2 regions of the Nonomuraea sp. NPDC052265 genome follow, and region 2 is predicted to be linked to the other one. Evidence: riboswitches for the same ligand, from Rfam matches in the RefSeq annotation. Region 2 holds a riboswitch; the other holds the start of a gene.

Region 1 (11,951 bases), on a different contig from region 2:
ACGGCCTCGTCGACCTCCCAGGCGCCGTTGACGTCGACCCTCAGCCGCCCGGACGGCCCCAGGGCGTCACGCACCGCCTCCACCCTGGCCAGGTCGTCGGCGAACGTCTGGCCAGGCTCGGCCACCTTGACCTTCGCCGTGCCGCAGCCCGAGCGTCGCACCAGCTCGTGGGCCTGCTCGGCGCCGACCGCCGGGACGGTGGCGTTGACCGGGACGCGGTCGCGCACCGGCTCCGGCCACCCCTCGAAGGCGGCCTCACGGGCGCACGCCAGCCAGCGGGCGCACTCGCGCGGGCCGTACTCGGGGAACGGGGAGAACTCACCCCAGCCCGCCGGACCGTGCAGCAGCACGCCCTCCCTGACGGTCTGCCCGCGAAACCGCGTCCGCATCGGAATCCGGAAGACCACGGGAGAACGCGCCACGACCCTACCCTGCACCTGTGTCCGACCTGTCGCCATTAACCTTACGAGCATGTGGAGGAACCCGTCGCATCCGGACCGTCCGCTGCATGCCATTGTGCAGCCTCCGGGACCCGGCCTTTTCACCGCGATCCGCGACGCGCTCTCCGGCGACGGCCCCGCCGTCCTGCCGCTCCAGCCGGGCCACGAGCGCCAGGTCCTCCAGGCTCTGCGCCCCACGCACGTCGACGGCGAGCCGCGTCCCGGCGGCGCCGGCGTCCCGGACGACGTGGCGGTCGTGATCGCCACCAGCGGCAGCACCGGCGTGCCCAAGGGCGTGCAGTTGTCGGCGTCCGCCCTGCGCGCCTCGGCGTCGGCCTCGCTGGACAGGATCGGGGCCGGCGAGGGCGACCGGTGGCTGTGCTGCCTGCCCGTCTCCCACGTCTCGGGCCTTCAGGTGCTGGTCCGCGCCCTGCTGTCGGGCAGCGAGCCGATCATCCACCCCTCCTTCGACATGGGGGCCGTGCTGTCCTCGGGGGCCGACCACGTCTCCCTGGTGCCGACCCAGCTCCACCGGCTGGTCGAGGCGGGCGCGGACCTGTCGGTGTTCCGCACGATCCTGCTCGGCGGCGCGGCGCCCCGGTCCGGGCTGGTCGAGCGGGCCGGGGAACTCGGCGCGCGGGTGGTGACCACGTACGGGATGAGCGAGACGTGCGGCGGCTGCGTCTACGACGGCCACGCCCTTTACGATGTAGATCTCAAAATCGGCGAGGACGGCCTGATCAGGATCGCCGGGCCCGTGCTCTTCTCCGGCTACCGCTTCGCCGGGCGCGACCCCTTCGACGGCGACTGGTTCGTCACCTCCGACCTCGGCGAGCTGAGCGGCGGCCGGCTGCGCGTCCTCGGCCGGGCCGACGACGTCGTCAACACCGGCGGCGAGAAGGTCGTGGCCGCCGTGGTGACCGCTGTGCTCGGCGCCCATCCCGAGGTCGCCGACGTGGCCGTGGCGGGCCTGCCCGACCCGGAGTGGGGCGAGGCGGTCACGGCGTTCGTGGTGCCGGCCGACCCGGCCGCGCCCCCCACGCTGGCCGAGCTGCGCGCCTTCTGCCGCGACCGGCTGCCCGCCCACGCCGCCCCGCGCGGCCTGCGCCTGCTCCCCCGCCTGCCGCTGCTGCCCAACGGCAAGACCGATCTCGTACGGCTGCGTACAGGAACCTGACGCGCCGCGGCTGCGTCATAACGGGGAGAAGGAAAGGAGCCTTCATGAACCAGACCCGCAAGATGTGGACGTCCGCGGCCGTCGTCGGCGTGATCGTCGTCGGTGGCGCCTCGGTCGCGGCGGCCGCCTCGGCGGGCAAGCTCGACGCGGTCGCCAGGGAGACCCGGGCCGTGGTCGAGCAGTCGTCGCCGACCGGTCGGCCGGTCCCCGCGCCCGACAGCACCGAGGGCATCGTGATCTCCACGGAGGTCAACCCCGACCCGCGCGAGGTCATCGACTACTGGACCGACAAGCGCATGGAGGAGGCCGAGCCGATGCCCATGCCCGAGGCGACCGGAAGCTTTGAGGTGGCGGAGTAGATTCCCGCCTTCCCGGGGGTGGCGCGCCCCGTGGGCGTTCCGCCCCTTTTTCATCCGTCCGGGAACAAATAACGGTGGATGGCGTTATTGATACTGGTGCGCTGTGCGGAGTGACCACCGCCCCACCACAACCTGCCTGATCGCTTCGACTCCGTACGGAGGAGGTGTCCTCATGCCCAGAACCGCCGTGGCGACCCCACCCGCGACTCTCGACCAGCTCATTGAACGAGGGCGAGCCCAGGGTCACCTTTCTCTGGCGGAGCTGCGTGACGCGTTCGCCCAGGCCGGCATCAGCCCCTCTGAAGGCCGCACGATCCTGCGCGAGCTGTCGGAGGCCGGTGTGAGCCTGGCCGCCGAGAACGAGCCGTCCCTGGCCAAGACCGCTGCCAAGAAGACCACCCAGAAGAGCGCTCCGAAGCCGAGGAAGGCTTCCGGGGCAAAGGCTACCGGCCGCACGGCCGCCGAGGCAAAAAGCCAGGTGGACGGCAAGCCGGAGCACGAGGAGGACGTGGCGCCCGACGACCTCGAACTGACCTCCGAGGACACCGAGATCGAGAACGACGCCATGGACCTGGACGACAACCAGTCCGTGATGGGCGACTCGGTCCACACGTACCTGAAGTCGATCGGCCGCCGTACGCTGCTCACCGCCGCCCAGGAGGTCGAGCTGGCCCGCCGGATCGAGGCCGGCCTGTACGCCGAGTACAAGCTGGAGACCGACCCCGACGCGCCGTCGTCCGTCCGCGACGACCTGCACCTGGTCATCGAGGACGGCCGGCAGGCCAAGGACCACATGCTGGAGGCCAACCTGCGGCTGGTCGTCTCGGTGGCCAAGAAGTACACCGACCGCGGCATGTCCCTGCTGGACGTCGTCCAGGAGGGCAACCTGGGGCTGATCAGGGCCGTGGAGAAGTTCGACTACACCAAGGGCTTCAAGTTCTCCACCTACGCCATGTGGTGGATCCGCCAGGCCATCCAGCGCGGCTTCGCCGACTCCGCCCGTACGATCCGGCTGCCCGTGCACGTGCTGGAGATGCTGTCCAAGCTGTCGCGGATCGAGCGCGACATGCACCAGAGGCTGGGCCGCGAGCCCACGCCCGAGGAGCTGGCCGTCGAGCTCGACAAGACGCCGGACCAGATCGAGGAGCTGCTGCGCACCAGCCGCCAGCCGATCTCGCTGAACGCGACCATCGGCGAGGACGGCGAGACCACGATCGGCGACCTCATCGAGGACGTCGACTCGCCGGAGGCGTCGGAGATCGTCGACCGCCAGCTGCTGGGCGACCAGCTGCGCGGCGTGCTCGACAACCTCTCGCCCCGCGAGTCGAAGATCATGGCCCTGCGGTTCGGCCTGGTGGACGGCAAGCCGCACACCCTGGACGAGATCGGCAAGCACCTCGGCCTGACCCGCGAGCGCATCCGCCAGCTGGAGAAGGAGTCGCTGTCGAAGCTGCGCCACCCGAGCAACACCCGTCCCCTGCTCGACTGGGCCAGCTGACCCACGCCCGAGCCCCGGCACCCCACGCCGGGGCCGCTCACGAGAGCCCCTGCCATGCGCAAGGGGCCTCACCGGCGCCCCGGCCGCCCGCCCGGAGTTCCGGAACACACGAAGAGCCCCGGCGCGCGAGGCGCCGGGGCTCTCGTGGTGCCTGAGCTCAGGCGGTGGCGGGCACCGGCCGGGGCACACGCGGGATGCCCCACATGCGGTTCTCCTCGCGCAGCGTGCGCAGCCGGTCGACCTCGGCCGTCCACATGGCCCCGGGGGGCGTGGCCTTGGCCTTGCGGCGCGCGATGCGGTCGTCGTACGACCGCACGCCGAACGTGGCCCGCTGCCCGGCCTCCGCGGCCCGCAGCGCCTCGGTCAGCGCGACGTCGAACGCCCGGCCCGCCGCCAGCAGCTCGATCTCGTCGGCCGCGGCGGCCCGCAGGTCGCGCACGATCTGCTCGGCCTGCCTGGCCTTGTCAAGCAGCTGCGGGTAGCCCTTGGAGATCTCCTGGTCCGCGTGGTAGCGAACCTCGGCCTCCCGGCTCACCCGCGGACGGAAAAACGCCATCGACCCTGCCCTTCACGCAGTCTTTGCTGTTCAACCCACAAGGGTACGCCGTCCGACACCGCCTCCGAACACCGGGCGACGGACGGGGCCGCCCAGTAAGATGATCACCATGCCCGCAAAGAGACCTCCCGTCCCACTCTCCCGCGAGCGCATCATCGAGGCCGCACTCCACATCGCCGACAGCCAGGGGCTGCGCCGGCTCACCATGCGCCGGCTGGGCGACGCCCTGGAGGTGGAGGCCATGGCCATCTACCACCACCTGCCCCGGGGCAAGGAGGCGCTGATGGACGCGCTGGCCGAGCACGTCACGTCCGTGCACGTGGAGCAGGCGGCCACCTGGCAGGAGACGGCCAGGGCGTGGTGCCGGGCGGGCCGGGAGCTGCTGCGCGAGCATCCGGGCGTGCTCGCGCTGGCCCTGACCAAGCCACCCAAGGGCGCCACCGCCGTCGCCATCAGGGAGCAGACCGAGCAACTCGCCGACGGGGGCCTGAACGACGCCCCGGAGGCCGTACGGGCGCTGCGGGCCTTCGTGTTCGGCAGCGTGGCGGTCGAAGTCCAGCAATCAGGATGGGCTGACCCGGAAGTTGATGAATGGGTCAGGCGGGACGAAAGGGCTGATGTGGACTTCGAAAGAGGGCTCGACGCTTTGCTCAAGGGGTTGCAAACGTAGTGCGCGTGTCACGCTTGGCCCGTTATCCTGCATAAGGCACGCTGTGTCGAAGGTCACACGACGGGGGGATCCTCCTGTAACAGTCCGAACGGGCTATGTCGGACCGTGTGACGCACGTCGCACACTTGCCAGAACAACAAACCCGAGCCGCTCCCGTCCCTCTCCCGGGAGCACCCACGAGATATCGGAGGCACGCCGATGTGCCCGCACGACCCGGCCTGTCCGTCTGCCGAGGCGCCGGACCGCGAGGCAGCACGTACCCTCGCATGCCACCCCGAGCAGGGGTGGAGCCTTCTCTGCAACGGCGTCGTCCTGTTCGAGGACACCGGGGAGCTCCTGCCCAGTGGCACCGTCATCGCGCCGCACCGGCCCGACCCCCTGGTGGGCGCCGCCTGACGGCGGCGTAGCCGCCGATCCACCGGGCCACGACCTCGCCCACCCGGGTGGGGTCCCGCTTCAGGTCGTGGCCCTCACCCGGCAGCACCACCAGCCGGGCGCAGTCCGCGGGATCCGGCACCCCGAACGGATCCCGGTCCCCGTTGACCACCAGCACGTCGACCCCGGCCCCGCGCAGCTCCTCGGCCCTGGAACGCTCCGGCTTGCCCGGCGGGTGCAGGGGGAAGGCCAGCGCCACCACCGCCGCCGCGCCCACCGCCGAGGCCGTACGGCAGGCCACCCGGGCGCCGTTGCTCCGGCCGCCCTGCACCAGCGGCAGCCCCGGCCATCCGGCCCGCAACTCGGCCAGCACGGCCTCCCACGCCTCGTCCTGGCGGACCGCCGAGCCCGGCGCCCGCGCCCCCGCGACCCGGAACGCCTGTGACACCCTGGCCACGGTCGCCCCCACCCCGAGCGCGGCGTCGCGGACGGCCAGCAGGTCGGGCGCCTCCACTCCCCCGGCCGAGCCGTGGGTCAGCACCAGCAGCAGCCGGGGCTCGGCCGCCTCGTCGACCTGCACCAGCGCGGGCCCTCTCGGAGTCATGATCTCCATGGCAGCACCGTACCTGGGGAGGATCCGCCGTTGGCTCCCAGGGACGATGACGGCGCGCCGGACAACCGGGATGATGACCTGTATGCCAGAGATGCGCCCCATCCGGGATGACCTGCAGGCCACCCTCGACGCCCGCCGCGACCTCGGTCCCGACTACGAGACCGCGCTCGTCGAGTCCTTCGTCGAACGGCTCGACGCCACCATCGCCGCCCGCGTCCAGGCCGAGCAGGGCGGCCACGGCCTCGCCCCGGTCAAGCCCAAGCACCGGCAGAACACCGGCGCGGCGATGATCCCCATCGCGCTGGGCTCGATGGGCCTCGGCATCCCGCTGACCGCCATCGCGGCCGGCAACTCGGGCCTGGTCGGCCTGACGATCACGTGGCTGGCGATCGTCGCCATCAACGTGGCCGCCGCCGTGGCCATCATGCGCCGCGGCTGAGAGCCCTCAGGGGATTCGGGTCAGGCGTCGCGGTGAAATCGCAGCCGGACCTCGGCGGCCATGGTCTCGTCCTCGTGTTCGAGGCCGTACGTCCACACCTGGCCGGCGTCCTCGGTGCGCCCGCGCAGCGGCAGCGTGCGGGCCAGCAGCTCGATGGCCAGCGCCCCCGTCCGGGGGTCGGCCCCGCTCTCGACGGCCTCGGCGAACTCCGCGCAGGCCTGCTCCAGGTGCGCGATGCCGAGCAGCACCCGCAGCCCCGGCAGCTCCCGCGCCGGGGCGAACTCCAGCGCGTCCAGCAGCAGCCCGGCCGCCTCCCCCGGATCGCCGTGCTCCAGCAGCGTCTCGGCGAGCTGGCGTGCCGCGTGCGCGGCGGCCTCGGCGTCGCCCACGTCCAGGCCCGCGTCGTAGGCGGCGCGCAGCTCCTTGTCCGCCTCCTGCGGGCTGCCGGCCAGCCGGGCCAGCGCGAGGTGCGCCAGCGGGACGTAGGCCGGCGTGCCGACGCCGAGCACGGCCTGCCAGGCGGCCCTGGCCTGGTCGTCGCGGCCCTCGCGCTCGAAGCCCTGGGCCAGGTGGCAGGCGGCCTGGGCGGCGTACTCGGGATGGCCGGTGGCCAGCGCGGTGCGGGCCGCGGCGCGGGCGGCGTCGGTGTCGCCGCGCTCGTCGAGCACCACGGCCAGCCCCACGGCCGCCTGGGCCCGGTCGGGGCTGTCGGGGTCGGCGACCAGCTCGGTCAGTATCGCCGCCGCACCGTCGAGGTCGCCGCCCTCGGCCAGGCGGCGGGCGGTGTCGAGAGGCGGGGTCTCCAGCTCTGAGAACGTCAAGAGAGCTCCTTCGGGCGACGGATCGCACCGAGCCTAACGGCTCGTCGCGATCATGTCTGCTCACTTGACGGTGTGGGACTGGGCCGTGCCCGAAGCGGGCCTCCGGGCGGGGACCCGCTCGGCGGATCAGTCCTCGTACGCCTCCAGCGGCGGGCAGGAGCACACCAGGTTGCGGTCGCCGTACGCCTGGTCGATGCGGCGCACCGGCACCCAGTACTTGCCCTCGCGCAGCGAGGCCAGCGGGTAGGCCGCCTCGGTCCGCGAGTACGGGTGGGGCCACTCGTCGGCGGTGACCGACTCGGCCGTGTGCGGCGCGTTGCGCAGCGGGTTGTCGGTCTTGTCGTAGTCGCCGGAGGCCACCTTGGCGATCTCGCCCCGGATGGCGATCATGGCGTCCACGAACCGGTCGAGCTCGCCCAGGTCCTCGCTCTCGGTGGGCTCGATCATCAGCGTCCCGGCCACCGGGAACGACATGGTCGGCGCGTGGAAACCGTAGTCGATCAGGCGCTTGGCCACGTCGTCGACGGTGACGCCGGTCTCCTTGGTGATCTGGCGCAGGTCCACGATGCACTCGTGCGCGACCAGGCCGCCGCGGCCGGTGTAGAGCACCGGGTAGTGCGGGGCCAGCCGCCGGGCCAGGTAGTTGGCCGACAGGATGGCCTGCTCGGTGGCCGCCGTGAGGCCCTCGGAGCCCATCATCCGCACGTACGCCCACGAGATCGGCAGGATGCCCGCCGAGCCGTACGGGGCGGCCGAGACCGGGCCGACCGGGCCGCCGTCGCGCAGCGGGTGGCCGGGCAGGTAGGCCGCCAGGTGGCCGCGGACCGCGACCGGGCCGACGCCGGGGCCGCCGCCGCCGTGCGGGATGCAGAACGTCTTGTGCAGGTTGAGGTGCGACACGTCGGCGCCGAACTCGCCGGGCTTGGCCAGGCCCACCAGGGCGTTGAGGTTGGCGCCGTCGACGTAGACCTGGCCGCCGGCCTCGTGCACCTTGGCGCAGACCTCGGTGATCGACTCCTCGTACACGCCGTGCGTGGACGGGTACGTCACCATGATCGCGGCCAGCCGCTCGCGGTGCTTGGCGATCTTGGCGTCGAGGTCGGCCAGGTCGATGTTCCCGTCGCCGTCGCAGGCCACGACCACGACCCGCATGCCCGCCATGACGGCGCTGGCCGCGTTCGTGCCGTGGGCGGAGGACGGGATCAGGCACACGTCACGCTCGGTGGCGCCGTTGGCCTGGTGGTAGGCGCGGATGGCCAGCAGGCCGGCGAACTCGCCCTGGGAGCCCGCGTTCGGCTGGATGGAGACCGCGTCGTAGCCGGTCACCTCGGCCAGCCAGCCCTCCAGGGTGCCGATGAGCTCCCGGTAACCCTCGGTCTGGGCCTCCGGCGCGTACGGGTGGACGCCCGCGAACTCCGGCCAGGTGATCGGCTCCATCTCGGTGGTGGCGTTCAGCTTCATCGTGCAGGAGCCGAGCGGGATCATCGAACGGTCGAGCGCGATGTCCTTGTCCTGGAGCCTGCGCAGGTAGCGCAGCATCGCGGTCTCGGAGCGGTGGCTGTGGAAGACCGGGTGGGTCAGGTAGTCCGACTCGCGCAGCAGGTCGGCCGGCAGCGCGTCGGCCGACAGCTCCACCTCCTCGCGCTCGACGCCGAAGGCGGCCCACACCTTGACCAGCTCGGCCGCGCCGGTCTTCTCGTCACAGGCGATGGAGACGTGGTCGTCGCCTGCCTGCCACAGGTTGACGCCCCGCTCGGCGGCGGCGGCCACCACCTCGGCGGCCCGGCCGGGCACGCGGACGAGCACGGTGTCGAAGAACTCGCCGTGCACGACCTCCAGGCCGGCCTCGCGCAGCCCGCCGGCCAGCGCGACGGCGTGCCGGTGCACCCGCAGCGCGATGCGGCGCAGGCCCTCGGGGCCGTGGTAGACGGCGTACATGCCGGCGATCACCGCCAGCAGGACCTGGGCGGTGCAGATGTTGCTGGTGGCCTTCTCGCGGCGGATGTGCTGCTCGCGGGTCTGCAGGGCCAGCCGGTAGGCGGGGTCGCCGTCGACGTCGACCGACACGCCGACCAGGCGGCCGGGCATCTGCCGCTGCAGGCCCTCGCGTACGGACATGTAGGCCGCGTGCGGCCCGCCGAAGCCGAAGGAGACGCCGAAGCGCTGGGAGGAGCCGACGGCGATGTCGGCGCCCAGCTCGCCGGGGGCGGCCACGAGCGTGAGGGCCAGCAGGTCGGCGGCGGCCACGACGAGCGCGCCCGCCTCGTGCGCCCTGGCGGCCACGTCGCGGAAGTCGCGCAGGCGGCCCGAGGCGCCCGGGTACTGCACCAGCACGCCGAAGCACTCGGGCAGCTCGCCGTCGAGGTCGTGCTCGACCAGCGTGATGCCGAGCGGCTCGGCGCGGGTGGCCAGCACGGCCTTGGTCTGGGGCAGCGTGTCGGCGTCGACCACGAACACGTCGCTCTTGGATTTGCCCGCCCGGCGGGCCAGCGTCATGGCCTCGGCCGCGGCGGTGCCCTCGTCCAGCAGGGAGGCGCCGGCGACGTCGAGGCCGGTCAGGTCGGAGACGACCGTCTGGAAGTTCAGCAGCGCCTCCAGGCGGCCCTGCGAGATCTCCGGCTGGTACGGCGTGTAGGCGGTGTACCAGCCCGGGTTCTCCAGCAGGTTGCGCCGGATGACGGCGGGCGTGACGGTGTCGTGGTAGCCCAGCCCGATCATGGAGGTCAGCACCCGGTTGCGGGAGGCCAGCTCGCGCAGCTCGGCGATGGCCTCGGTCTCGCTCGCGGCGGCCGGCAGCTTGAGCCGGTCCTTGGCCCTGATGGCCTCGGGAACGGCCACGGCCACCAGATCGCCGACGGACTCGAAGCCCACGGCCTCGAGCATGCGCTGCTGCTCGGACTCCGATGGGCCGATATGCCTGGACGAGAACGGCGGAGCGGACAGGTCGGTCATGGAGGTTGCCTCCTGAGGCGTGGAGACCGGCGCCGGGGCGCGGGCGAGTGCCGGATCTCCCCCTCTGTCAGCGCGACGTCATCGCGACCTGAGAGCTTCACCCCGCCGTGGGGCTTGCACCGTCGGTGAGGTGCGCCTGGCGGGCGCACCTGCTTTCCAGAGTTGCCTCACCCGAGCGGTACGGGATGCCTGAGAGATTCCGGGGAGGGTTGCTCCTTCGGCGCCCCAGGACCGAGGCCCAGGGACTCTCCCGCACGGGGTCGTCAGCCTTACTCTGTCCTAGATTACTACGGTGTGTTCAGCGGTTCAGCTCACCCCGTGCGGCGTGCGCGCCGGCGCTTGGCAAGCTCGTCAGTGGGATGGTCGGCCGGGACGCTGTCCTCGACCGCCGCCCGTTCCCCCGGCAGCTCCGCGAGGGAGCCCTCGACCTCGCGCCAGACCCGGCCGAGCGCGATGCCGAACACGCCCTGCCCGCCCTGGAGGAGATCGATCACCTCGTCGGCGGAGGTGCACTCGTAGACGCTGACCCCGTCGCTCATGAGCGTGATCTGCGCGAGGTCGGCGACCCCGCGGTCACGCAGATGCTGCACCGCGGTGCGGATCTGCTGCAGCGACACTCCCGTGTCGAGCAGCCGCTTGACGACCTTGAGCACCAGGATGTCGCGGAAGCTGTAGAGCCGCTGCGAGCCCGAGCCGTGCGCGGCTCTTATCGTGGGCTCCACCAGGCCCGTGCGCGCCCAGTAGTCGAGCTGCCTGTAGGTGATGCCGGCCGCCGAACACGCTGTGGGCCCGCGGTATCCGATGTCGGCGGGCAGCGTCGTGGGCTGCTCGTCGAAGAGCAGGCCCTGCTCTCCGGCACGCTGCCGCGCACTCTCACGCCGCACCGGATCTTCCTGGCCGGCCGTCTTTCCCTCGCCGCTGCTGACCGCCACGCGGACCTCCGGCTTTCTCTCATCCCGCGGCCTGATCTGGGGGTTCGTAAAGGGCGACCACGGGTTTCACTTGCACCGTAGGACCGTGACCATGCTCAGTCAACGATCCGGCTCGGCGCGTCGTGAAGCGTAAATGCACTGAAATACCTACCCCGCCCTGCCGAAGTCCTCGGGAGTGATCGTGTCAAGGAACTCCCTGAACTTCTCCACCTCGTCCTCCTGGTCGTCCGGGATGATCACACCGGCCTCCTGGACGACCTCTTCGCTGGCGAAGATGCGGGCGCCGGTACGCAGGGCCAGGGCGATCGAGTCGGACGGCCTGGCGCTCACCTCCACGCCGTTGGAGAACACAAGGTCGGCGAAGAAGATGCCGTCACGCAAAGCGACGATGTTGACCGCGCGCAGCCCCACGCCGAGCGCGCTCAGCACGTCCCTGAACAGATCATGGGTGAGCGGCCGGGGCGGCGGCTCCTCGGCCTGCGCCAGGGCGATCGCGGTCGCCTCGGTCATGCCGATCCAGATCGGAAGGAACCGTTCCCCGTGTGCCTCCTTGAGCAAGACGATCGGTTGATTTGTGGGCATCTCAACTCGTACGCCCACGACCTCCATCTGCAACACGGGCTGCTCCGTATTCGACCGGCCGGTCGCCCGGCACAGCTGTTGACTGGGTCGCTTCTGCTCCACACTTGTGCATTTCAACGTAACACCCGGCAGGCCTGGAATGTGCCCCGGCCTTCCAGCTCCGTGCCCTCAGCGGCCCAGGACAGACCTGACGCCGCTGCGCACCAGGGAGGCGTGCAGATCGAGCAGGAGCTGGGACAGCTCCCTGGCCGCCTCGTCGGCCTCGCCGATGGCACCGGGGGCGCGTCGCTTGAGTATGGGCGCGACGGCCTGCTCGACCAGCCCGCACTCCCGCTCGGCGGCGGCCTTGACCGCGCGCAGGTGGCGGGCGTGCAGGCCGAAGCGGGCCAGGGCGCCGACGCTGCGCGCGACCTTCAGCGCCTCCTCGTCGTAGCGCCTGGCCACGGGGGCGAGCAGGCCGTAGTCCTCCAGCTCGGCGAGGGTCTCCTCGTCGATGCCGGCGGCCTCCAGCAGCTCGGCCCGGCTGAACCGGATCTC
Region 2 (11,951 bases):
CGCGTCCGGCGCGGTGGTCGACACGGTCGCCACCGGACAGCGCACGAAGATCGGGATCGGCACGAAGGCGAAGGTGACCGCGGCCCAGGCCGCGGTGACGGCCAGGGCCAAGGTGGCCAGGGTCGAGACCGTCGCCACGCCCGTGCTGTCCGTCCACGCCACCACGACGACCCCGCGGCTGGCCTGGGAGGTCCTGGTCACCGGCGCCAACGCCACCGGCCACGAGACCAAGCTCCACGTCTACGTGGACGCCCTCACCGGCAGGGTCATCGACGATTGGGACGAGGTGCGCGACGGCACCGGCAACAGCTACTACGTCGGCACCGTCACCATCGACACCAGCCCCGCGTACACGATGCGCGACCCCCGCAGGAGCGGCGTGGCGTGCGGCGGCCAGAACGGCTCGCCGTACACGAAGACCACCGACACCTGGGGCAACGGCTCGGGCACGAACCTGGAGACCGCCTGCGTCGACGCCCTGTACGCCGCGCAGCGCGAATGGGACATGCTGAGCGCCTGGCTCGGCCGCAACGGCATCAACGGCCAGGGCGGCGGCTACCCGGCCCGCGTCGGCCTGGCCGACGTCAACGCCTACTGGAACGGCCAGTACGGCTCCTTCGGCCACAACTCCGCCAACTCCCAGCAGCTCACGTCGATGGACGTCGTCGGCCACGAGTTCGGCCACGGCATCTTCCAGTTCACCAGCGGCGGCTCGGGCAGCGGCAACGAGACCGGCGGCATGAACGAGTCCACCGGCGACATCTTCGGCGCGCTCACCGAGGCGTACGCCAACAACCCGAACGACCCGCCGGACTACCTGGTCGGCGAGGAGGTCAACCTCTCCGGGGCCGGGCCGATCCGCAACATGTACAACCCGTCGGCCCTCAGCCACCCCAACTGCTACAGCGCCTCCATCCCCAGCACCGAGGTGCACGCGGCGGCCGGCCCGCAGAACCACTGGTTCTACCTCGTGGCCGAGGGCACCAACCCCTCGGGCAAGCCCGCGAGCACCCGGTGCGACAACGGCGCCGCGATCACCGGCATCGGCATCCGCAAGGCCGGTGAGGTGTTCATGTCCGCGCTGAACACGAAGACCCAGCCGTGGACGCACGCCAAGGCCAGGGTCGCCACCCTCCAGGCCGCCAAGACCCTGTACCCGGGCAGTTGCACCGAGTTCAACGTGGTCAAGAACGCCTGGGACGGCGTCAGCGTACGGGCCCAGTCCGGCGAGCCGAGCTGCACCCAGGGCAGCAACGACTTCTCGGTCAACCTGAACCCCGCCTCCGGCAGCGTCACGCCGGGCCAGTCCACCACGGCCACGGTCAGCACCACCGTGACCGGCGGCTCGGCGCAGTCGATCACCCTGCGGACCGGCACCCTGCCGGCCGGCGTGACCGCCTCGTTCAGCCCCGCCACGATCACCGCGGGCCAGACCTCCACGCTGACGATCAGCACCTCGGCGAGCAGCCCGCAGGGCAACCACTCGATCGCGATCACGGCCGACGGCACCGACGTGGACCGGCAGGCCACCTACAACCTGCAGATCGGGCAGAGCTCGCCGAACGACTACGCGTTCGCCGTGACCCCGTCGTCGGCCTCGGTGCAGGCCGGCTCGTCGGCCACCGCCACGGTCAGCACGCAGGTCACCGCCGGCCAGGCGCAGAGCATCGCCCTGTCGGCGAGCAACGTGCCCTCGGGCGTGACGGTCAGCTTCAGCCCGTCCACGATCACCGCCGGGCAGTCGTCCACGGTGACGTTCGCGACCACGAGCGGCGTGACGCCCAGCACGTACACGATCAATCTGAACGCCGACGGCGCGAGCGCCGACCACTCCGCCTCCTTCAGCCTGACGGTGGGCGGCGGCCAGGGCACCACGTGGCAGACCTACACGGCCTACACGGCCGGACAGACCGTCACGTACCAGGGCGTCAGCTACCGCTGCCTCCAGGCGCACACGAGCCTGCCGGGCTGGGAGCCGCCCAACACCCCTGCCCTCTGGCAGCCGGTCTAAGTCGCACGACCTGGGCGGTCACGCCGGGGTGGCCGCCCAGCCCCTTTGGAGCCCCCTTCAGGAGCCACAGATCGTGAACGCCATGCTCAGGCTGGGCGCCGCGGCCACCGCCGCGCTCGCCCTCACCCTCACCACGCCGGCCGGACCGGCCGGCGCCGCCGCCGACCCCGCGCCCGACATCCCCGTCTCGAACGTGACGGCGCATCTGAGCCAGTTGCAGTCCATCGCCACGAGCAACGGCGGCAACCGCGCCTCGGGCAGGCCGGGCTTCACCGCCTCGATCAACTACATCAAGGGCAAGCTCGACGCGGCCGGGTTCACCACCCGGGTGCAGAGCTTCAGCGGCGGCAGCAACCTGATCGCCGACTGGCCGGGCGGCCCGGCCAACCAGACCCTGATGCTGGGCGCCCACCTCGACAGCGTCGCGGCCGGACCCGGGATCAACGACAACGGTTCCGGCTCGGCCGCGCTCCTGGAGAACGCCCTCACCCTCGCCGCCCGCAGGCCCACGCTCACCAAGCACGTGCGGTTCGGCTGGTGGGGCGCCGAGGAAGCGGGCATGGTCGGGTCCAGGTACTACGTCCAGAACGGCGGCGCGAGCGGCGTCGAGGTGTACCTGAACTTCGACATGATCGCCTCGACCAACGCCGGTTACTTCGTCTACGACGACGACGCGGCGATCCAGCGGACCTTCAACGACTACTTCGCCACCATCGGCCTGCAGACCGAGGGGGACAGGGAAGGCGACGGCCGCAGCGACCACGCCTCGTTCAAGAGCGCCGGCGTACGGGTCGGCGGCCTGGCCACGGGGGCCGGGGCGGTCAAGAGCTCGGCGCAGGCCGCCAAGTGGGGAGGCTCGGCCGGGCAGGCGTTCGACCGCTGCTACCACAGCGCGTGCGACAGCTACCCGAGCGCCGTCAACACCACGGCGCTCGACCGCAACACCGACGCCATCGCGTACGCCATATGGAAGCTCGCCGTGGGCACCGGCACGCCCACGGAGAACGACTACTCGATCTCGGTGACCCCGTCGTCGGCATCGGTCCAGGCCGGTCAGTCGGCTACCGCGGCGGTCAGTACCCAGGTCACGTCCGGCCAGGCGCAGAGCGTCGCGCTCTCCGCCGGGAACGTGCCGAGCGGGGTCACCGTCTCCTTCAGCCCGTCCACGATCCAGGCGGGCCAGTCGTCCACCGTCACGGTCGCCACCACCAGCGGCGTCGCGGCGGGGACGTACACCATAGGGATCAACGGCGACGGGGCGACGGCGGACCACTCCGCCTCCTTCACCCTGACCGTCGGAGGGGACGGCCAGGGCACCACCTGGACGGCTTACAAGCCGTACACGGCCGGGGACGTCGTCACCTACCAGGGGGTCGGCTACCGCTGCCTCCAGGCGCACACCAGCCTGCCGGGCTGGGAGCCGCCGAACGTGCCCGCCCTCTGGGCGCGCGCCTGATCCGCACGCGGGCCGGTTCGCACCGGCCCGCCTCCAGGCCGCCGCGTGCGAGCTGACCTGCCATGACCGGCTCGCGCGCGGCCACCAACGCGGCCGCGGCCCCGCCTCTCCGGGGCCGCGGCCGCTTTTCGCTGCGTGCGGTGTGCTGCCAGATACAGGGGCGAAGCGCGACAACACCCCCATGACGGCACTAGGCTGACGGACATCACCGGCGAAACCGTGCGGGAGAGCACTCTGACATCCGGTCAGGGTCCCTGAAGGAGCAAGCCCTCCCCGCGAACCTCTCAAGGCAAAGGACCGCGCGGCAGCCCTGTAAGGCGTTCTTACGGGGAGGTGACCTCTGGAAAGCAGGCCCTGGGGCCTCGCCGAAGGTGAAAGTCCGGTAAAACTCGGGCGAAGCTCTCAGGCATCCATGACAGAGGGGGAGGATGCTGGCATCCAATCCTGTCCTGAGGTGCGACAAATGTCCCGACCTACGCCGCTACGAGACGTCCACGAGGCCCTAGGCGCCACGCTGACCGACTTCGCCGGGTGGCTCATGCCGCTCCGGTACGGCAGCGAGTCGGCGGAGCACAAAGCCGTACGCGAGGCGGCCGGGCTGTTCGACCTCTCGCACATGGGCGAGATCTTCCTGACCGGCCCGCAGGCCGCCGACGCCCTCGACTACGCGCTGGTCGGCCACCTGTCGGCGCTCGTGCCCGGCCGGGCCAGGTACACGATGATCGTGGACGAGCGCGGCGGGGTGCTCGACGACCTGATCGTCTACCGGCTGGCGGACGAGGAGTTCATGGTGGTGGCCAACGCCTCGAACTCCGACAAAGTCGCGGATGAACTGAAAAATCGCACTAAGTCGTATGACGTGGTGGTCGATGACCGCTCCCAGCAGTACGCCCTCATCGCGATCCAGGGCCCGAGGGCCCAGGAGATCCTGGCCACGCTCACCGACGCCGATCTCGACGGCCTCAAGTACTACGCGGGCCTGCCCGGCCAGGTCGACGGCCGCCAGGCGCTCATCGCCCGTACCGGCTACACCGGCGAGGACGGCTTCGAGCTGTTCGTCGCCAACCAGGACGCCGTGCCGCTCTGGCGCGCCCTGGAGGCGGCGGGCGAGCCGTACGGGCTCAAGGCCGCCGGCCTGTCCAGCCGCGACACCCTCAGGCTGGAGGCCGGCATGCCGCTCTACGGCAACGAGCTGAGCTCCGACCTGACCCCGTTCGACGCGGGGCTGGGCAGAGTGGTGAAATTCGACAAGCCCGGTGACTTCGTCGGCAGGGCGGCACTGGAGGCGGTCAAGGACGACCAGCCCCGCCGCCGCCTCGTCGGCCTGGTCGCCAAGGGCCGCCGGGTGCCGCGTCACGGCTACCCGGTCACCCGCGACGGCGCCGTCGTCGGCGAGGTCACGAGCGGTGCGCCCTCCCAGACCCTGGGGAAGCCCATCGCGATGGCCTACGTGGACACCGGGGCCGACACAGGTCTGGCCGTGGACATCCGGGGCAGCCAAGAACCTATGGACCTGGTCGAGCTGCCCTTCTACAGGAGGAACAAGTGAGCAACATCCCTGACGACCTGAGCTACACCAAGGAACACGAGTGGGTGTCGGGCGTGGACGACGGCATCACCGTGACCGTCGGCATCACGGCCTTCGCCGCCGAGGCTCTTGGTGACGTCGTCTTCGTGCAGCTCCCCGAGGTCGGTGCGACCGTCGAGACGGGTGACTCGGTCGGCGAGGTCGAGTCCACCAAGTCGGTGAGCGAGATCTACTCGCCCGTCGGCGGCGAGATCGTCGAGGTGAACCAGGCCGTGGTCGACGACCCGTCGCTGGCCAACACCGACCCGTACGGCGACGGCTGGATGTTCCGCGTCCGCATGGAAGGCGACGCGGAGGACCTGCTGTCCGCCGAGGAGTACACGGCGCTCACCTCGGGCGAGTCCTGACATCGACGCCGGGGCCCGCGTCGGGCCCCGGCTTTTTCTGAACTGAAGGGCGCCCATCAATGGCGATCAGCGTCTTCGACCTCTTCAAGATCGGCATCGGACCGTCCAGCTCCCACACCGGCGGCCCGATGGCCGCCGCGCACAAGTTCGCCCGCGGACTGCACGACGACGGCCTGCTCCCCCGCGTGGCCCGCGTCGAGGTCATCCTGTACGGCTCGCTCGGCCTGACAGGCAAGGGCCACGGCAGCGACAAGGCGGTGCTGCTGGGCCTGTCCGGCGAGAAGCCCGAGCTGGTCGACGTCGACTCCATCGACGCCCGCCTGGCCGAGATGCGCGCCTCGGGCACGGTCACGCTGTTCGGCGCCCGCGAGATCCCCTTCGTCGTGGGCCAGGACCTCGTCTTCGAACGCAAGATCTCCCTGCCCGAGCACCCCAACGGCATGCGCTTCACCGCCCGCGACGAGCAGGGCGAGACCCTGCGCGAGAAGGTCTACTTCTCCGTCGGCGGCGGCTTCGTCGTGGACGAGAAGGCCACGGGCGCCGACCGCATCAAGCCCGACGACACCGTCCTGCCGTACCCGTTCGCCTCGGGCGAGGAGCTGCTCAAGCACTGCTCGAACACCGGCCTGTCGATCTCCGCCCTGATGCTGGAGAACGAGAAGGCGTTCGGGCGCACCGAGGAGGAGATCCGCTCGGGCATCCTCAACCTCTGGCGCGTGATGTCGGAGTGCGTGCGGCGCGGCATCGCCAAGGAGGGCGTGCTGCCCGGCGGCCTGAAGGTCAAGCGCCGGGCCAACCAGCTCCACCGGCGGCTGCAGGCCGAGTCGGCCGAGAAGGACCCGCTCCAGGCGATGGACTGGGTGGCGCTGTTCGCCCTGGCCGTCAACGAGGAGAACGCCGCGGGCGGCCGCATCGTCACCGCGCCCACCAACGGCGCCGCCGGCATCATCCCGGCCGTGCTGACGTACTACACCAGGTTCGTCCCGCGAGCCGACGACGACGGCGTGGTGCGCTTCCTGCTCACGGCGGCCGCGATCGGCGTGCTGTTCAAGGAGAACGCCTCGATCTCCGGCGCCGAGGTCGGCTGCCAGGGCGAGGTGGGCTCGGCCTGCTCGATGGCCTCGGCCGGGCTCACCGAGGTCATGGGCGGCACCCCCGAGCAGGTGGAGAACGCCGCCGAGATCGGCATCGAGCACAACCTGGGGCTCACCTGCGACCCGATCGGCGGCCTGGTGCAGATCCCGTGCATCGAGCGCAACGCCGTGGCCTCCAACAAGGCCATCACGGCCGCCCGGATCGCGCTGCGCGGCGACGGCCGCCACTTCGTGGCGCTGGACAAGGCCATCAAGACCATGCGCGACACCGGCCGCGACATGCTGGACAAGTACAAGGAGACCTCACGCGGCGGCCTGGCCGTCAACGTGATCGAGTGCTGACGCGTCAGGGCCCCTCCGGGTGGGAGGAGCCCTGGTCGTCCTGCGTGTCAGGCGGACGAGCGGCAGATGACCGTGGTGGTGTGCTCGTCCACGCAGACCAGGCCGAACGCGGGGCTGAGCGCCTGGGCCAGTAGGCCGGCCAGGTGGTCTCCCACGCAGTGCATCTGGCCGTCGTCCCCGATCTTGCAGGGGATCAGCGGGAAACCGTCACCCGTCGCCGCGTGTGCGGCGGGCGTGGCGAAGGTGAGAGCGAGGGCTGCGGCGGCGAAAGCGCCGATGATGCGGTGAATGACGACCTCCCGATCGGATTCGACGACGAAGGCGCTGGTCCGCGCCTTCTCCCTTCAGGTACGAGCAGCCGGTTGAGTGGTCAGCGGCGCTCGGCCGGTTGGCGGCGGACGTGGACGCGGACGACCGCCGGCGTCTCGTCGTCGCGTACCTCACGGCGGATGCGGCCGACGATGTCCTGGTCGAGCTTGGTCACCACCGCGCCGACGTCCGCGTCGGAGGGGCAGGTCAGGGCGACGCGCAGGCCGTTGTCGGCGACCCGTACGCCCGCCCGGCCCAGGCCGTCCACGCCTTTGAGGCCCACGCACAGCATGGCCGTGCCGGTGCCGCTGGCCGCGCCCCGGCGGCCCCACCCCAGGCTGAGCAGCAGCCAGCGCACGGCGAGCATGGCCAGGATCAGCATGGCGAAGGCCAACAGCCACAACGTCCAGGGGTCGGCGGCCAGCGTACGGGCGAACTCGGCGGGCAGGACCTTGGCGTTGCGCGGCAGGTCGAAGAGCAGGCCCCGGCCGCGCAGCCAGCCGTAGCCGCCCGCGCCCAGCAGGGTGAGCCCGACCAGGGCCAGGCCGACGCGGTTGCCCGTGTACTGCCGCATCACACGCCCTTCCTGCGCAACCGGACGACGACCTCGCCGGTGCCGAGCGTGCCGACGCCGGCCAGCCGGTCGCCGACCGCCGTGCCGACCTGCCGGAGCATCGCGCCCGAGCTCTCCGGCCCGGTCAGGACGGTGACCTCGATGGTGCGCCGGCGCAGCCGTACGCGGGCCCGGTCCACGCCGTTCGCCTTCTGGGCGGCCGAGCGCAGGGTCCGGCGCAGCCCGGCGCGGGTGATGCCGATGACGACGAGCGGGTCGGACGTCTCGACCGGGACCGTCCTGGAGCGTCCCGGCACGATCGCGAGCAGCAACATCAGCAGCCCGGCCCCGGCGGTGAGCAGCGCGGCGGAGGAGACCTGCGGCCACGTCCGCGCGCCGGCCAGCTCGATCGCCTCGTTCACCGGGACCCAGCCGAGCGGCTTGCCGAGCAACGACGTCACCACCTCGGCGGTCGTCGCGCCCAGCACGGCGGCCAGGAAGAGGGCGACGAGGGCGCCGGGCAGCGTACGTGCCGGTCTCAGCGCCCTTCTCGCCCTGCGCAGCCCGGTGTGCTGGGCGGTGATGGCTGCGGGCACCATCTGCTGAAGCGTGGTCATCACAACGACAGACGTACATGGGTGCGCGGGGGCCGCGTCCGCGCCCTCGCCGCCCATTTGCCCGATCATTACGGCCGCACCAAGGAATGCGAACCTCTCCGGCGTCACACCGCCCGCATAGAGCGCGGTCAACGAGGACGCCCCCCACGGACAGGACCGCCGGGCCACCTGCCACCTGCCGCCCCGGGGCCGCGAAGTAATATGAACCCCCCTCATATTCATTAGCCCGATATGCCGTTACCCTGCTGCTATGGATGACCGCCAGCGCTACGACCGCGCCACCGCGGCGCTCGAACCGCCCTTCGCGATCCTCGACCTGGCGGCCATGCGGGCCAACGCGGCCGACCTGGTACGCCGCGCCGCGGGCAAGCCCATCCGGGTGGCCAGCAAGTCCGTACGCAGCCGCGCCGTCCTGGAACGCATCCTGGCCATGGACGGCTTCCGCGGCATCATGGCCTTCACCCTCCCCGAGGCCCTGTGGCTGGCCGGCGAGGGCTTCACCGACATCCTGGTCGCCTACCCGACGGCCGACCGGCAGGCGCTCGCCGCCCTGGCCGCCGACCCGCGCGCCGCCGCCGAGATCGCGATCACCGTCGACTCCCGCGAGCAGCTCGACTTCGTCGAGAGGGCCGTGTCGGACGTGCACCCCAGGGCCGAACTGCGGCTCTCCCTCGACCTGGACGCCGGCTACGTCGCACTCGGCGGCAAGTTCCGGGCCGGCGCGCTCCGCTCCCCCGTACGCGAGCCCCACCAGGCCGCCGAGCTGGCCACGGCCATCGCCAAGCGTCCCGGGTTCCGTCTGGTGGGGCTCATGGCCTACGAGGCGCAGATCGCCGGGGTCGGCGACGCCCCGCCGGGCAACGCCGCCTTCGCCCGGGTCGTCCGGCTCATGCAGGCCCGCTCGGCCCGCGAGCTGATCGTCCGCCGAGGTCGCGTCGTGAACGCCGTACGCCAGGTCGCCGACCTGGAGTTCGTCAACGGCGGCGGCACCGGCTCGATCGAGACGACGGTCAGGGAGAAGGCGGTCACCGAGGTCGCCGCCGGCTCGGGCTTCTTCCACCCGCGGCTGTTCGACTTCTACCGGCGCTTCAGCGGGCGTCCGGCGGCCCTGTTCGCGCTGCCGGTCGTCCGCCGCCCGGGGCCGGACACGGTGACGGTGCTGGGTGGCGGTTACCTCGCCTCCGGCCCTCCCGGGCCGAGCCGCCTGCCTCAGCCGTACCTGCCCGCCGGCCTGCGGTACGCGCAGGACGAGGGCGCGGGCGAGGTGCAGACCCCGCTGCTGGGCCAGGCGGCCCAGGAGCTGCGGGTCGGGGACCGGGTGTGGTTCAGGCACGCCAAGGCGGGCGAGATGTGCGAGCGTTTCGACACCCTCCACCTCGTGGACGGCGACGCCCTGGCCGAGTCGGTGCCCACGTACCGGGGCGAGGGCAGGACGTTCCTGTGACCCCGGCCCCGGCCCCGGTGTTCAGCGCCGGCGGCGCCTGCGCCGGAACAGGACGATCGCGGCGCCGACGACCAGCACCGCGCCGACGCCGATGAGCACCGGCGCCAGGTTGGGCTGCTCCTCGTCCCACACCCCTTCGGGCTTGTCGCCGTAGTCGACCGGGCGGGCGGTCACCCCGAGGGCGTCCCCCACGGACGCCACAAGGTGGCCCGCCCTGCTCCTGACATCGGCGACCGTACGCTCGGCGACCCGCTTGGGGCTCACCCGGTCGGCGATGGCGTCGACCGTCTGCGCCAACTCCGCGCGCGTGCGCGCGATCCGCCGCTCCAACTCGTCGGGATCGGTGTCAGCCATGGCTCTCCTTCCGACCGTACGCGTGGTCGCGCCCGCCACGCGGTCCGTCGCGAGCTCCGTCCGTTCTGGTCGTGATCAGTCTGTCAGGTCGGCGTGCCGTACGGCACAGCGGCCAGGCCGGTAGGTTTGCCGGGAGAACTCAGGAGGGCCCATGACAGAGACCAAGCTCGCGCCCGGCGACGCCGCGCCCGAGTTCACGCTACCCACCGCCGACGGCGGCACCGTCTCCCTCGACAGCCTTCGCGGCAAGAGGGTGATCCTCTATTTCTACCCCGCCGCGATGACGCCGGGCTGCACCAAACAGGCCTGCGACTTCCGTGACAACCTGAGCCAGTTGACCGGCGAGGGTTTCGCCGTCCTCGGCGTGTCGAAGGACAAGCCCGAGAAGCTGGCCAAGTTCGTCGCCCGCGACGCCCTGACCTTCCCCTTGTTGTCGGACCCGGAGCTGGCCGTCCACCAGGCGTACGGCGCGTACGGCCCGAAGAAGCTCTACGGCAAGGAGATGATCGGCGTGATCCGCTCGACGTTCGTGATCGACGCCGACGGGAAGATCGAGCAGGCGCTCTACAACGTGAAGGCCACCGGCCACGTGGCCTCGCTCAAGAAGAAGCTCGGCCTGGCCTGACCCCGGTCCGCGGGCCCTGCGCACCAGGGGCCCGCGGTCGTCGCGGAAGGCTGCCCGGCGACGGCCGGAGCGCTAAGCTGTTCCCAGCCCGCCTCGGCGGGATCGCGGGCGTGGCGAAATGGCATACGCGGCAGGTTTAGGTCCTGTTGGTGGAGACACTGTGGGGGTTCGAGTCCCCCCGCCCGCACACGCACCGGCGGCGGCTCGGGAGGTCGGGTCGCGCGGTGCTTCCTCTTCACCGCGCGACCCGCGTCTCGATCATGATCCGCCATCACGATCTCCCTTTACTCGCCCGCGAGGGGCGCTCCCATGAACCACCATGCCCGGTCCGCCGTAAGACCCATGTAAGACCTGGGTCGTAGTCGGACTTCCCCCTTGAGGCGGACAAACCCCCGGCGGGGCTTACATATCGTGATGATGTGTTCGGCAGGGTACGGGCGTGGTCGAGGCGCCACGGCGGGCTGGCGAGCGTCCTGCGGGTCGCCCCCCTCGCCGTCTTCAGCTTGCTCCTGGCGATTCCCTACGCCTGGCTCACCCCGGCGCAGGGCAGCAGATACCTGGGCGTGCCCGGCTACGTGGCGCTCTCGGTGCTGCTGATGCTGCCGCTGCTCTGGCGGCGCAGGCCGCTGGCGGCGTACGCGGCGGTCGCGCTGCTCTCCTTCGGCCAGTGGCTGGCCCACGTCGACCCGCTGCCCGCCAACCTCGCGGTCATGGTGGCGCTCTGGACGGTCGCCTCCGAGTGCGCCTTCCGATGGGCCCTGGCGGCCGGGCTGGTGGCCGAGCTGGGGATCTTCCTGGCGCTGGTGAACTGGTCCGTGGCCACCTTCGGCATGTTCTTCAGCGGCTCGATCTTCGTCGTCACCATCTGGCTCGCCGGCCTGTACGCCAACACCCGCCGACGCTACCTCGAAGGGCTGGAGGAACGCGCCGAACGGGCCGAGCGCGAACGCGACCAGCAGGCCAGGATGGCCGCGGCGGCCGAGCGGACCAGGATCGCCAGGGAGCTGCACGACGTGGTGGCCCACAACGTCAGCGTGATGGTGGTGCAGGCCGACGGCGCCGGCTTCGCCCTCGACAGCGACCCCGAGCAGGCCCGGCTGGCCGTACGGAACATCTCCAAGACCGGGCGGGCGGCCCTGGCCGAGATGCGCAGGATGGTCGGCGTGCTGCGCGAGAGCGAGGACGACGACACCGAGTACACCCCGCAACCC

Evidence for each region. A riboswitch is a leader RNA that binds a small molecule or an ion and turns the genes downstream of it on or off. The one in region 2 is predicted to bind glycine.
Region 1: linked by a shared signal. The riboswitch ahead of gcvP (aminomethyl-transferring glycine dehydrogenase) and the one ahead of gcvT (glycine cleavage system aminomethyltransferase GcvT) in region 2 are both predicted to bind glycine.

The regions. Positions count from the first base shown of each region.
Region 1 is NZ_JBIUBJ010000004.1:142,328-154,278, forward strand. Features, by position in the region: gene ACIHAD_RS14225 (o-succinylbenzoate synthase) at 1-389, opposite strand, end outside; gene ACIHAD_RS14230 (AMP-binding protein) at 472-1,617, shown strand; gene ACIHAD_RS14235 (hypothetical protein) at 1,662-1,976, shown strand; gene ACIHAD_RS14240 (RNA polymerase sigma factor) at 2,149-3,474, shown strand; gene ACIHAD_RS14245 (hypothetical protein) at 3,632-4,030, opposite strand; gene ACIHAD_RS14250 (TetR/AcrR family transcriptional regulator C-terminal domain-containing protein) at 4,140-4,700, shown strand; gene ACIHAD_RS14255 (DUF5999 family protein) at 4,899-5,096, shown strand; gene ACIHAD_RS14260 (alpha/beta family hydrolase) at 5,053-5,688, opposite strand; gene ACIHAD_RS14265 (hypothetical protein) at 5,771-6,127, shown strand; gene ACIHAD_RS14270 (hypothetical protein) at 6,148-6,948, opposite strand; gene gcvP (aminomethyl-transferring glycine dehydrogenase) at 7,075-9,900, opposite strand; glycine riboswitch at 10,067-10,163, opposite strand; gene ACIHAD_RS14280 (MerR family transcriptional regulator) at 10,212-10,832, opposite strand; gene ACIHAD_RS14285 (bifunctional nuclease family protein) at 10,980-11,450, opposite strand; gene ACIHAD_RS14290 (MerR family transcriptional regulator) at 11,583-11,951, opposite strand, start outside.
Region 2 is NZ_JBIUBJ010000001.1:100,860-112,810, forward strand. Features, by position in the region: gene ACIHAD_RS00480 (M4 family metallopeptidase) at 1-2,011, shown strand, start outside; gene ACIHAD_RS00485 (M28 family peptidase) at 2,094-3,467, shown strand; glycine riboswitch at 3,680-3,777, shown strand; glycine riboswitch at 3,798-3,896, shown strand; gene gcvT (glycine cleavage system aminomethyltransferase GcvT) at 3,931-5,016, shown strand; gene gcvH (glycine cleavage system protein GcvH) at 5,013-5,402, shown strand; gene ACIHAD_RS00500 (L-serine ammonia-lyase) at 5,462-6,838, shown strand; gene ACIHAD_RS00505 (hypothetical protein) at 7,209-7,721, opposite strand; gene ACIHAD_RS00510 (DUF6286 domain-containing protein) at 7,721-8,299, opposite strand; gene ACIHAD_RS00515 (amino acid deaminase/aldolase) at 8,568-9,761, shown strand; gene ACIHAD_RS00520 (DUF3618 domain-containing protein) at 9,783-10,115, opposite strand; gene bcp (thioredoxin-dependent thiol peroxidase) at 10,267-10,740, shown strand; tRNA gene ACIHAD_RS00530 (tRNA-Leu) at 10,845-10,927, shown strand; gene ACIHAD_RS00535 (sensor histidine kinase) at 11,160-11,951, shown strand, end outside.